One region of the uncultured Acetobacterium sp. genome, then DNA from elsewhere that is predicted to be linked to it. Evidence: riboswitches for the same ligand, from Rfam matches in the RefSeq annotation. Region 1 holds a riboswitch; the other holds the start of a gene.
The links. Region 1 has a riboswitch for cobalamin ahead of QZ998_RS06885 (ABC transporter substrate-binding protein). Riboswitches for the same ligand answer to the same signal wherever they lie in the genome.
Positions count from the first base shown of each region.

Region 1 (5,772 bases):
AGTCAATTTTCTTAATTTGTCTAATGGCATTTTTGTAATCCCGGCTATCCCATTGGGGATCGATTAATAAAACGGCTTGCAGGTCTTTTAAATGGGCATCTTCTTTACAGAAAAAGCCCATCAATTCGACCCCGGCCTCAGAAAAGAAGACACTGACGACCATGTTCACCTTCTTGAGCCGTTCAGCCTTATCTTTGTCACTAATGATCTTGTGAAAAATAATTGAAACCAGTAACACATCCACCGGTAAAAAAGCGATATCACCAAGCAGATAAATAAAGATATGGTGAGTGTCTTTGAATATCAAAAAGTGGATAAAGTAAAGGATCACCGACAGGGCGATAAAGCTCGATGCCATAAGCAGAGCCTTGTAGTTTTTTTTCATAGATTGTCTCCAGTGTTCAAATTTATAGGACTTTTGTTTAATTATAACGCAATTTTTAAAAGAAGACTAGCGAATAGTCCGATTAGCAGAGCAAAATTGCTTGATCGATTATGAAGGTGTTTTCTGGCCAATATTTTAAATGATCTAAGAGAAGGTAGGACACCGATGAAATTTAGTATGTTTTCCTGGTTTGGTTACTTTATGCCTTTTGAAGAGCGGATAAAAATTATTGCCGATGCCGGTTTTGATGAGGCGATGATTTCCTGGGAGGATGAGCTTGAGCCCTGGGCACTAAAGAAAGAAGCATTCCCGGAGCTGGTCAGAAAGAATGGTTTGGCGATTACCAATATGCATGCTCCATTTATCGGTTACAGTGATATCTGGACGGCCTCGCGCATGGAGATTTCGCCCAAGCTTAAGATGTTCAAGGATTATTTAAAAGATTGCCAGGCTTTTGAGATTCCGGCGATGGTGATGCATACCAATGATCTCGATGCATTTACGCCGGATTTGGATAAGGGTTTGGCTTTTTTCTCCGAGCTGGCCGATGCCGCCGAGAAGTACAACGTCGATTTGGCGGTCGAAAATGTCTCGCGCCAGCATCTGTTGGTTTATCTATTAGATCAGATTGATGCCCCGCGGTTTGGGATGTGCTATGACAGCTCCCACGATTTTCTGGAAGAACAGAATTGCGGCCGGATTTTAAAGGCATATAAGCATCGGATTAAGGCGCTACATCTTTCAGATAATGACTTTTTGCAAGATCGCCACTGGATTCCCGGCGAAGGCAGCATCCCGCTGGATGCGGTGATGGCTGAGATTCAGACGGTGCCAACCATCAAAACGATTTCTTATGAGGTGCTGGCTAATGCAGTCTGGCAGGAGAAAGATCCGCTCGATTTCGCTGTGGCGGTTAAGCAGAGTCTGGCAACCAAGGATCCAGAATCACGGCAAAAATAATCAATTGAAAAGTTGCCTATTCTGTGATACACTGCCACTAATATAATAGAAAATTGATGAGGAAAGGGGTGCAAAACCCCTGCAGCCCCCGCTACTGTAATTGCTAATAAGGTTTTTGTGCCACTGTCTTATGGATGGGAAGGGAGAACCAAGGATAGGCAAGAGTCAGGACACTCATAATCATTGATATTCTTCGGTGGGAAGAACAGGATTAAACCTTTTGTTTAGTATCCAGCCTCCACAGGAAGCTGGATTTATTTTTGCAAAAAATGCAAAAAAATAAAGAAAAAGAAGGAAGAAAATGAAAAAGAAGAAGCTCAGAAGGCTATCGGCTAGTTTAATTATTTTAGCCTTGATGGTATCCTTTACTGGATGTCAACAAAGCGGCACAACAACGGATGCTAAGGGAGTTGAGACGAAAAGTGGTTCGACCAGTTATCCGGTAACAGTAACAGATAATGCCGGCAACGCCGTGACCATTGATAAAGAACCACAAAAGATTGTCTCGTTATCACCGGCAACAACCGAAATTCTGTTTGCCCTGGATCAGGGTGATAAGGTGGTAGGACGGACAAAATATTGCAACTATCCCGAAGCTGCCTTAGCAGTCACCGATGTGGGCAGCTTTAACTCACCGACCCTTGAAAAAATCATTGAGTTGTCACCAGATCTGGTGGTTGCATCTGATTTTATTTCTGATGATATCAAACAACAGCTGGAGGCGACTGGCGCTAAAGTGATAACCTTTAATGCTGCCAATATTGACGGGATTCTAAGCAATATTGTTGATACTGGGGAAGTGACCAATGCCAATGATCAGGCCAAAGCGGTCGTCGAAAAAATGGCAGCTGAGCGAGAAGCCTTAAGTGAGAAAGCACAAACAGCCAAAACCCAGAAAGTAGTATTTTTTGATATCGGAAAGTTTTACTCGGCAGGTCCCGGTTCCACCCTTGATTCCATGCTGACCGATCTAAATGCAGTGAATATTGCTGCCGATAAAACCGACCAATGGCCACAGCTCAGCACTGAAGAAATCATTGCTGACAACCCCGATGTTTATATTTCACTGTACACCACACCAGAGGAAATCAAGGCGACCCCAGGCTTTGACAAAATCAATGCGATTATCAATGATCAAGTAATCTATTTCGAATTTCTCACTTTGGAAAGTGATATGATCCAGCGGCCAGGGCCACGTATTATTGAAGGAATGGCCTTGATTGCCGAAAGTATTTATCCGGAAATTTTCACTAAATAAGAGTAAGTAAGTCTTTCTAATGGGGTGAATGCTGTTCGCCCCCTAGTTTTCTCTAGGAGAGACCCAGGGGGCGAACAGAAAAAAGGATCAATTGGAGAAATCATGAAAAACAGAGTCAAGAAATATAGTATTATCATATCCATTGCTATTTGTATCATCATTATTTATGTCTGTACTTTGTTGGGAGTGGCGTCGATTTCTTTTTGGGATGCTAATAAAATCCTGCTGAATCAGATTTTTCGGATCGATTTGGGGATGGAAAATATTAGCGCGGGAGCCATTGCCATTATTTGGAATGTGCGATTGCCGCGGATTATTCTGGCCTTTATTACCGGTGGGGTGCTGGCCATCTGTGGCGCCGCCTACCAGGGAATCTTTAAAAATCCCATGGCTGATCCTTATATTTTAGGGGTATCATCGGGGGCGGCTCTGGGAGCGACGATTGGCATTGTGATGAATTTTTCCAGCAGTTTATTTGGGATGAACGGCACCGCTATTTTAGCTTTTGTCGGATCATTTGCATCGATTTTAGTGGTTTATAATATCTCCCGAGTCGGTCGCAAGGTTCCGGTGGCGACACTGCTACTTAGCGGCATTGCCATCGGGCAAACCATTAGTGCGATCATGTATTTGCTGATGATTTTTAATCAGGAAGAAATGACCCGGATTATGTTCTGGATCATGGGCAGTTTAAACGGTAAGGGCTGGGGTCAGGTTTTAACGGTGCTACCTTATGTTATTATCGGATGTATCGTTATGCTGACCTCAGTTCGAGAATTGGATATCATGCTGTTGGGCGAGGAAACCGCGACTCAGTTGGGGGTGGATACCGAGCGTTTAAAAAAGAAAATTTTAATTACCTCATCGCTGCTGACCGCAGCAGTGGTCTCGGTTACCGGGATCATCGGGTTTGTGGGATTGGTAATACCCCATATTGTCCGCCTGGTAACTGGTCCTAAACATCGGGTTTTGATTCCTTTTTCGCTACTCTTTGGTGGAGCGTTTTTAATTCTGTGTGATACGCTGGCCCGAACGGTGGCTGGTCAGGAAATTCCCGTCGGGATTATTACCGCCGCCTTCGGCGGACCCTTTTTTGTCTATCTCTTGAGAAAACGAAAGCAGGGGGGTGTCTAAGATGAAGCGGTTAATGCCAAGAATCATGCTCGATTTTAAGGATCTGGTATCCGGTTATGGTGAAAAAGATATCTTACAAGGGTTTAACGCGACCATCTGTCAGGGTGAGTTTGTCGGATTGATCGGTCCCAACGGCACCGGGAAGTCAACCCTGTTAAAATGTTTGTCGGGACTGTTACCAGTTAAATCCGGGGTGATTACTCTGGAAGAAAAGGACAATACCAGCTATAGCCAGCGGCAGCGGGCTCAAATGATTGCGGTGGTGCCGCAGTCCTTTGATATCGACTATGATTTCACCGTTGAGGACATCGTCTTGATGGGACGCAACCCCTATCTGAGTTATCGCACCAAGGAAAGTCAGCATGATTATACGATTGTCGCCGAGGCGATGCGGGCGACCAAGACCCTCCCGTTTAGAAAGCGGCTTTATAATAATCTCAGCGGCGGCGAAAAACAGCGGGTGATTATTGCCCGGGCGATTGCCCAGGAACCCGATATCATTTTGTTGGATGAACCGACATCGGCGCTGGATATCCACCACCAGATTGAAGTGATGGAGTTAATTCGCAATCTGAATGTAAAAAAATCGATGACGGTGGTGGCTGTCCTTCATGATATTAATCTGGCGGCGCGATACTGCAACCGGCTTATTTTAATGAAGGATGGCAGGGTGGTTGTCGACGGTACCCCCAAAGAAGTGATCACTGAAAAAAATCTTAAAAAAGTCTATGAGATGAAAATGTTTATTCAGGAGAATAAACTGTTTGGAAAACCGGAGATTATTCCACTCCGGGTGATTAAAGAATCAGAAGACTACCGCAGTTTGCGGATTCATGTCATCTGCGGCGGCAACAAGGCGTCCCAGGTACTAGAAGAACTGGAGGCCATGGGTCATCAGGTCACTGCCGGGGTGGTCAACCAGGGCAGTGATGACTGGACCATCTGTGATGTGCTGGCGATTCCGATGATTGAAGAAAGTCCTTTTACCGCCATCAGTCGGGAAAAACAGGAAGAAAACCTGGCGGTGATGGCAAAAAGTGACCTGATTCTAATTTCGGATCTGCCTTTTGGCCACGGCAATATCAATAACCTGATCGGTTTGGAAAAGCTTACGGGTGAGCTTTATTTTCACCGCAATTGTCTAAACAATGACTTTACCGAAGGCCAGCTGAAAAAGCGGCTTGAAGCGATTAAAAAGGAAAAGACGATCAACGAAATTAATGATCATCAGGAATTTATAAAAATGGTTAAAGCATTAACCTTGATTGAAGAAAAATAGTTTCGTAATGGTCTATCTGCTGGCAGCGGCCGTCTTTTTGCGAAATTTAGAATAGTGATAGCAGTCATTAAGAAGGAGACGAAATTATGAATTACTTTATGCTGGCCGGAGCCAGCAGCAACGTCGGAAAGACCACTGTCACCATGGGCATCATGGCGGCATTTAAAAAACGGGGACTGCGGGTAAAACCCTTTAAAACCGGACCAGACTACATTGACCCGATGTTTCATCGCTTTGTCACTGGTCAACCGTCGATTAATCTGGATACCTGGATGTTAAATGAGGAAACGGTCCGGGGTCTCTTTTTTAGACGGCTGGATGAAAATGATCTGGGGATTGCCGAAGGGGTTATGGGTCTCTATGATGGCCATAGCCTGGAATCGGACGTCGGTAGCAGTGCCTATCTGGCCAAAAGCATCGGTGCTCCGGTGATTTTGATCATCGATGGTCGAGGAATGGCCAAAAGTGCCGCAGCGCTGGTTAAAGGTTATGTCGATTTTGATCCCGATGCCAATATTGTCGGGGTGATTATTAATCGGATTTCGTCAGAATCCCATTATCTCTTGTTAAAAGAAATGATTGAAGCCTATAATGATGTGACCTGTCTGGGTTACTTTCCTAATAATCCCGACATTGTGATGGACAGCCGTCATCTGGGATTGGTACCGGTCGAAGAGATTGCTGATTTTCGGGAAAAGGTTGATAAGGCCGGCGAGATGGCCGAAGCCTATATTGATCTGGATAAATTATTGGAAA
Region 1 covers NZ_CAKMJU010000034.1:37,582-43,353, forward strand. The annotation lists gene QZ998_RS06875 (hypothetical protein) at 1-385, opposite strand, end outside; gene QZ998_RS06880 (sugar phosphate isomerase/epimerase) at 551-1,345, shown strand; cobalamin riboswitch at 1,345-1,542, shown strand; gene QZ998_RS06885 (ABC transporter substrate-binding protein) at 1,647-2,603, shown strand; gene QZ998_RS06890 (iron chelate uptake ABC transporter family permease subunit) at 2,706-3,737, shown strand; gene QZ998_RS06895 (heme ABC transporter ATP-binding protein) at 3,739-5,016, shown strand; gene QZ998_RS06900 (cobyrinate a,c-diamide synthase) at 5,103-5,772, shown strand, end outside.

Region 2 (5,772 bases), on a different contig from region 1:
CGGCCATGGTGATGACCATTTTTTTATCGACATTGGGACGGATGGTGCGCTGAATGCCGGCCAGCTGTTCGGCGACAACCAGCAGCTGACCGAGGCTCCAGGGCGGAATTGCCAATTGTTCAATATGATCCCGAGCGGCCTGACGCCATTTGGGGTCAGCCGGTTCGGTATGGTCGATGACGTGTTTTAAGGTATATTTGGTTTCGATCACGGTAGTTATCCTTTCTATTGCTAGTAAATGAATTGGTTAATCTATTCTATCACTGTATTTATGTGGTTCGGAGGGGGTAAGGCAACCGGAATAAATGGCATATTATTGGGGGCTAGTTTTGCGGGCTTGTAATACAAGCCCCTTGGGATGATGCGCAACGCTTTTGGATAATAGACGCTTATTTTTTTCGTAGGGGAGTATAACCGCCCGCAACAGATGATATGTTATTTAGGCCAGTCCAAAAAACTCTGTCGCTACATCCGCAGGACATTTACTGTCGGCACAGACCGCACAGCCATGGGCGGGCTTTTGGGCCGCAAAGGCAGCGATCAGATTGGCCTGATTGATGGCGTTTTTTACTTGTTCTTCCTGATTGCGGGAAACCCGGGCTCGGGACATCGCCAGATCGCGGTTCCAGGCTGCGCCGCCGCGCTTTAAGACATTGGCGGCATTGGCAGCGATCCGGGTGGTTTCGACACCGATGCGGACATCTTCTTCGTTGGGCAGACCCAGATGTTCAGCCGGGGTCAGGTAACAAAGGAAGTCAGCACCGTGCATACCAGCAAAAGCACCGCCGATAGCACCCGTAATATTATCATAACCGGGAGCTATATCGGTGGCCAGGAAGCCTAAAATATAGTAGGGTACATCGTAACAAAGTCGTTTTTGCAGTAGCATCGCAGTAGGGATATGGTTTAGTGGCACATGGCCGGGACCTTCCACCATCACCTGTACCCCGGCAGCCAGAGCCCGTTTGGTCAGTTCACCGGCCACCATTAAGCCCCGCAAGTGGGCTGGATCCAGGGAATCAGCATTGGCACCGGGTCGGATGGCGTCGCCGATGCTAAGCACGGTATCGGTCGCTTTGAGAATCGCAAGCAGCCGGTCAAATTCGGCGTAGAGGGGATTTTCTTTATCATTATGGAACATCCAGCCGGTTAATAAGGATCCACCGCGGCTGCAAATATCGGCAACACGTCCGGTTTTTTTTAATATTTTAAGAAGATCCATATTCAGAGCCGAATGAACCGCCATAAAGTCCATACCAGCCTGACATTGTTTTTCCACCACCTCAAACAGGTCATCAGAGGTCATATTGACCATCAGGCCCCGTTTATCAGCGGCTTCTTTGGCGGCCTGATAAACCGGTACACAGCCAGCCGCGATATTGGAATTAGTTAGACTCAAGGTTCGCATGGTATCGATATCGGCACCCATACTTAAGTCCATAAAACCGTGGGCACCAGCGGCTTCGATGATTTTTAGTTTTTTGACTTCCATTTCCATGTCGTCGCGATCGCCGGAGGTACCCATCAGGCCATTGACTTTGATATCCAGTCCGCCGCCAATGCCGCAGATCTTAGAACGGTTTCGCAGTTTGTTTTTAGGAATGACGATCCGGCCAGCGGCTACCCCGGCTCTGATAAATTCGGGCGTGAAGCCTTCGGCAAGTGCCACCATTTCCATTTCTTCGGTAATTTTACCCTGACGGGCTTTTAACATTTGAGTCATGACTAGTTCCTCGCTTCCTGGTTTTCGTCTCGTAAATACTTGCCGACAATTTTCATGGCACAGAAGTCGCCGCACATGCTGCACTCGGATTCGAAGTCGGTGCTGCGATCCTTCCAGACCTTGGTAGCGGTTTCGGTATCGATAGCCAGTTCCATCTGCCGGCCCCAATTCAGTTCCCGGCGGGCATGGGACATTTCCAGATCCCAGGCAATGGCAGCCGGATGCCCTTTGCCGACATCGCCAGCATGGGCGGCAATGCGGCTGGCCATCACGCCCAGATACACATCATTGGCAGTTGGCATGCCAATGTGTTCGGCCGGAGTGACGTAGCAGAGGAAGTCGGCGCCGTAATAGGCGGCGATCGCTCCGCCGATCGCACCAGTGACGTGATCCATGCCAGCACCGGAATCGGTGGGCAGACAGCCAAAGACAAAGTAGGGAGCTCCGCCGCATAATTGTTTTTGTAACTTTACAGTGGTCTGGATCTGATCCAGAGGCACATGGCCTGGTCCTTTGACCATCACTTGAACCCCGGCCGCGCGAGCTTTTTTAACCAGGCCACCGAGGATCACCAATTCGTGAACCTGGGCGCCATCAAGGGAATCGGCGATACAGCCGGGGCGCATGCCGTCGGCAAAGCTCAGCACGACATCGTATTTTTTACAGATTTCCAGGACCCGGCTATATTGGGTGAAGAAGGGATTCTCACAATGGTTGTGAACCATCCAGCCAATCAGATGGGAGCCCCCATAACTAACCAGTGGATCAATCCGGCCTTCTTCTTTGGCACGGTTGATTACGTCCATGGTGGTGCCGCAGTGCAGGGCTAAAAAGCTGACGCCTTCGGAGGCATGCTTTTCGATCATCGCGAACATGTCATCCGCGGTCATATCTAAAGCAGTACCATATTTTTCCTGGGCCATAGCCAGGGTTTGATAAAGGGGTAGGGTACCGACCGGTCGATCCACCGAGGATAGAACTTTTTCCCGCATTTCGTCAATCGGGCCACGGACACTTAAGTCCATCAGCGTATCTGCCTCGGCCTTGACAGCCTGGTCGATTTTAGCCATTTCGCCATCGATCGTGTCATCCGCTTCATACATGCCGACGCTGGCTGAGACCTTGGTAAACAGACCCTTGCCCACCGCCACCGGGTTGATATTTGGCCGGGAACTCTTTAGAATGACGATTTCACCAGCGGCCATCCCCTGGCGAATCAGTTCGGGATCGATCCCTTCTTTTTGTGCCACATAAATCATTTCTGCGGTGATTTCACCAGCCCGTGCTTTTTCCAGAATTGTCATCGTTTCCTCCTGAATTTTTAAATAATTGCTTGTTCGTTTCAGTCTTTCAAAAACTGACTGAGTACCGACAATTAATAATTGGTCGGTAGGGTGGTCAATGAGATACCTGATGGGTTGAGGCCACCAAAAAACTGAAACTTTGGCAAATAAAAAAGTCCACAGCTGCTATTTTTTACAATAACAGCCATGAACTTTACCTTCGTTCATTCAGGATCGAATCATAGGCAGGTCTCCTGACTCGGGGTTTTAACGCTTGGCCACACCTTCCCATTAAAAAAACAGTGGTTCTTGTGGTTTGCTCCGCCCTTACAGTGATGGGTTCGTTCAGGACTCTCACCTGATTCCCTATTCTCCTTATTACTAAGGCACCATATGTTCGCTTTTCTATTTACTTGCCTTTGATTATACACAGATAAAAATAAATAGGCAAGAAAAAAATAAAAAAAGTCGATTATACAACTCGCGATAAAAAAATCAATAAACTATGTTATAATAAAATCAAGTGAATGAGGGAGGTGAGCGGATGAATATTATTTTGGTCTGGTTGGTCTTGTTTGTCGTTTTTCTGCTGGTTGAATTGGTTACCGCTGGTGCGCTGGTGTCGATCTGGTTTTGTGTCGGTTCTCTGGTGGCAATGGCTACCGCGTATTTGGGCGCCCCATTCTGGGTGCAGATGACGCTTTTTTTAGTGGTTTCGGTTGGTTTGTTATTGGGAACAAAACCATTCTTAAAAAAACACTTGGATCCCAAAACGATCACAACCAATGCTGATCGCATTCTGAAAAAACGGGGAATTGTTGAGGAAGAAATCAACAATCTCAAGGGATCAGGTGCTATTAAAGTCGACGGAAAATCCTGGACAGCCCGAAATATCAAGGGTGAAGTGATTATTCCTGTCGGTGCTGAAGTCGAAGTTGTGGCAATTGAAGGGGTTAAAGCCATGGTTAAGATGGTCGAACAAGACTCAAATCAAATAGAAAACAGGAGGAGTTAAGATGTTTGGATTTATTTTATTGCTGATATTATTCGTTATTTTTGTTGTGGTAATTGTTGTTAACGCAAAAATTGTTCCCCAGGCCAATGCCTATGTGGTAGAGCGGCTGGGTGCCTACCATACCACCTGGGAAACCGGCTTTCATATCGCTATTCCAATTATTGACCGAATTTCGAAGAGAGTCAGTTTAAAAGAACGGGTAGCAGATTTTCCGCCCCAACCGGTCATTACCAAGGACAATGTTACGATGCAGATTGATACGGTTATTTATTTACAGGTCACCGATCCAAAATTCTATATGTATGGGGTAGACAATCCCATGAAAGCCATCGAAAATCTCACCGCCACCACCCTGCGTAACATCATTGGTGATATGGAGCTGGATGCGACACTGACATCCCGTGATGTCATCAATACTAAAATGCGGGTAATTCTCGATGAAGCCACCGATCCCTGGGGGATTAAAATCAACCGGGTTGAACTTAAAAATATCATGCCACCAGAAGCGATTCAGAATGCGATGGAACGGCAGATGAAGGCAGAGCGGGAACGTCGGGAAAAAATCCTCCAGGCCGAAGGCGAAAAAGCCAGTGCTATTTTAGTAGCTGAAGGGGAAAAATCAGCAGCGATTTTACAAGCTGAAGGTTTAAAAGCGGCTGCCATCCTTAGTGCCGAAGCTGATCGAGAAGCTCAGATCAGACGAGCAGAAGGTGAAGCAGAAGCGATTGTCAAGGTTCAGGAAGCGGTTGCCAATGGGGTTAAGATGTTAAATGATGCCGATCCGATTCAGTCGGTCATTGCCCTTAAGAGTTTATCCACCTTTGAAAAGGTGGCTGATGGCAAGGCTACCAAGATTATTATTCCTTCGGAGATTCAGGGCTTAGCCGGTCTGGCGACATCGCTTAGTGAAATTATGAAGGATCAGTCTAAAATCAGTCAATAAAACAATTTAATCAATGAGCATGAATGGGCAATTGGAAAACGCGAGTCGTTTTCCAATTGCCCAAAGTTTTTGATCGCAAAAATTAAGAAAGAAAAAAGTAGAAAGAAGGAATATTTTGGGAATCAGTAATACGCATCTTATCAAACGTTTCATACCATACTATAAAAAATATAAATGGATTCTATTATTGGATCTCTTTTGCGCCACTCTGACCACGGTCTGTGACCTAGTTTTGCCGTTGATCGTTCGGTTTATTACCAATACCGCCATCAATGATTTGACCAGTCTGACGGTGGAGACTATTTTAAAATTGGGACTGGCTTATCTGGTGCTGCGACTCATCGATGGGGTTGCCAATTATTTTATGGCCGATATCGGTCATGTCATGGGCGCTCGGATCGAAACCGATATGCGGCGGGATCTTTTTTCACATCTTCAGAAGCTGCCTTTTTCTTTTTATAGCGACACCAAGATTGGCCAGCTGATGTCCCGGATCACTTCAGATCTTTTTGATGTAACCGAATTTGCCCATCACTGTCCCGAAGAATTTTTTATTGCCGGATTAAAAATTGGGGTGTCTTTTGCGATTCTGGCCAGTATCAACATCTGGTTGACCCTGATCATTTTTGCCGCCTTGCCTGTAATGATACTAACCACCTCTTATTTTAGACGGCGGATGCGAACTGCTTTTAAACAGGCACGGGTTCAAACTGGAGAAATTAACGCTCAGGTAGAAGATAATCTGCTGGGTATCCGGGTGGTAAAGTCTTTTGCCAACGAAAATATTGAAGAGCTTAAGTTTGAAACA
Region 2 covers NZ_CAKMJU010000015.1:27,908-33,679, forward strand. The annotation lists gene cobT (nicotinate-nucleotide--dimethylbenzimidazole phosphoribosyltransferase) at 1-211, opposite strand, end outside; gene bzaB (B12 lower ligand biosynthesis ThiC-like protein BzaB) at 440-1,723, opposite strand; gene thiC (phosphomethylpyrimidine synthase ThiC) at 1,726-3,027, opposite strand; cobalamin riboswitch at 3,233-3,415, opposite strand; gene QZ998_RS02455 (NfeD family protein) at 3,551-4,021, shown strand; gene QZ998_RS02460 (SPFH domain-containing protein) at 4,023-4,964, shown strand; gene QZ998_RS02465 (ABC transporter ATP-binding protein) at 5,086-5,772, shown strand, end outside.
Region 2: linked by a shared signal. The riboswitch ahead of thiC (phosphomethylpyrimidine synthase ThiC) and the one ahead of QZ998_RS06885 (ABC transporter substrate-binding protein) in region 1 are both predicted to bind cobalamin.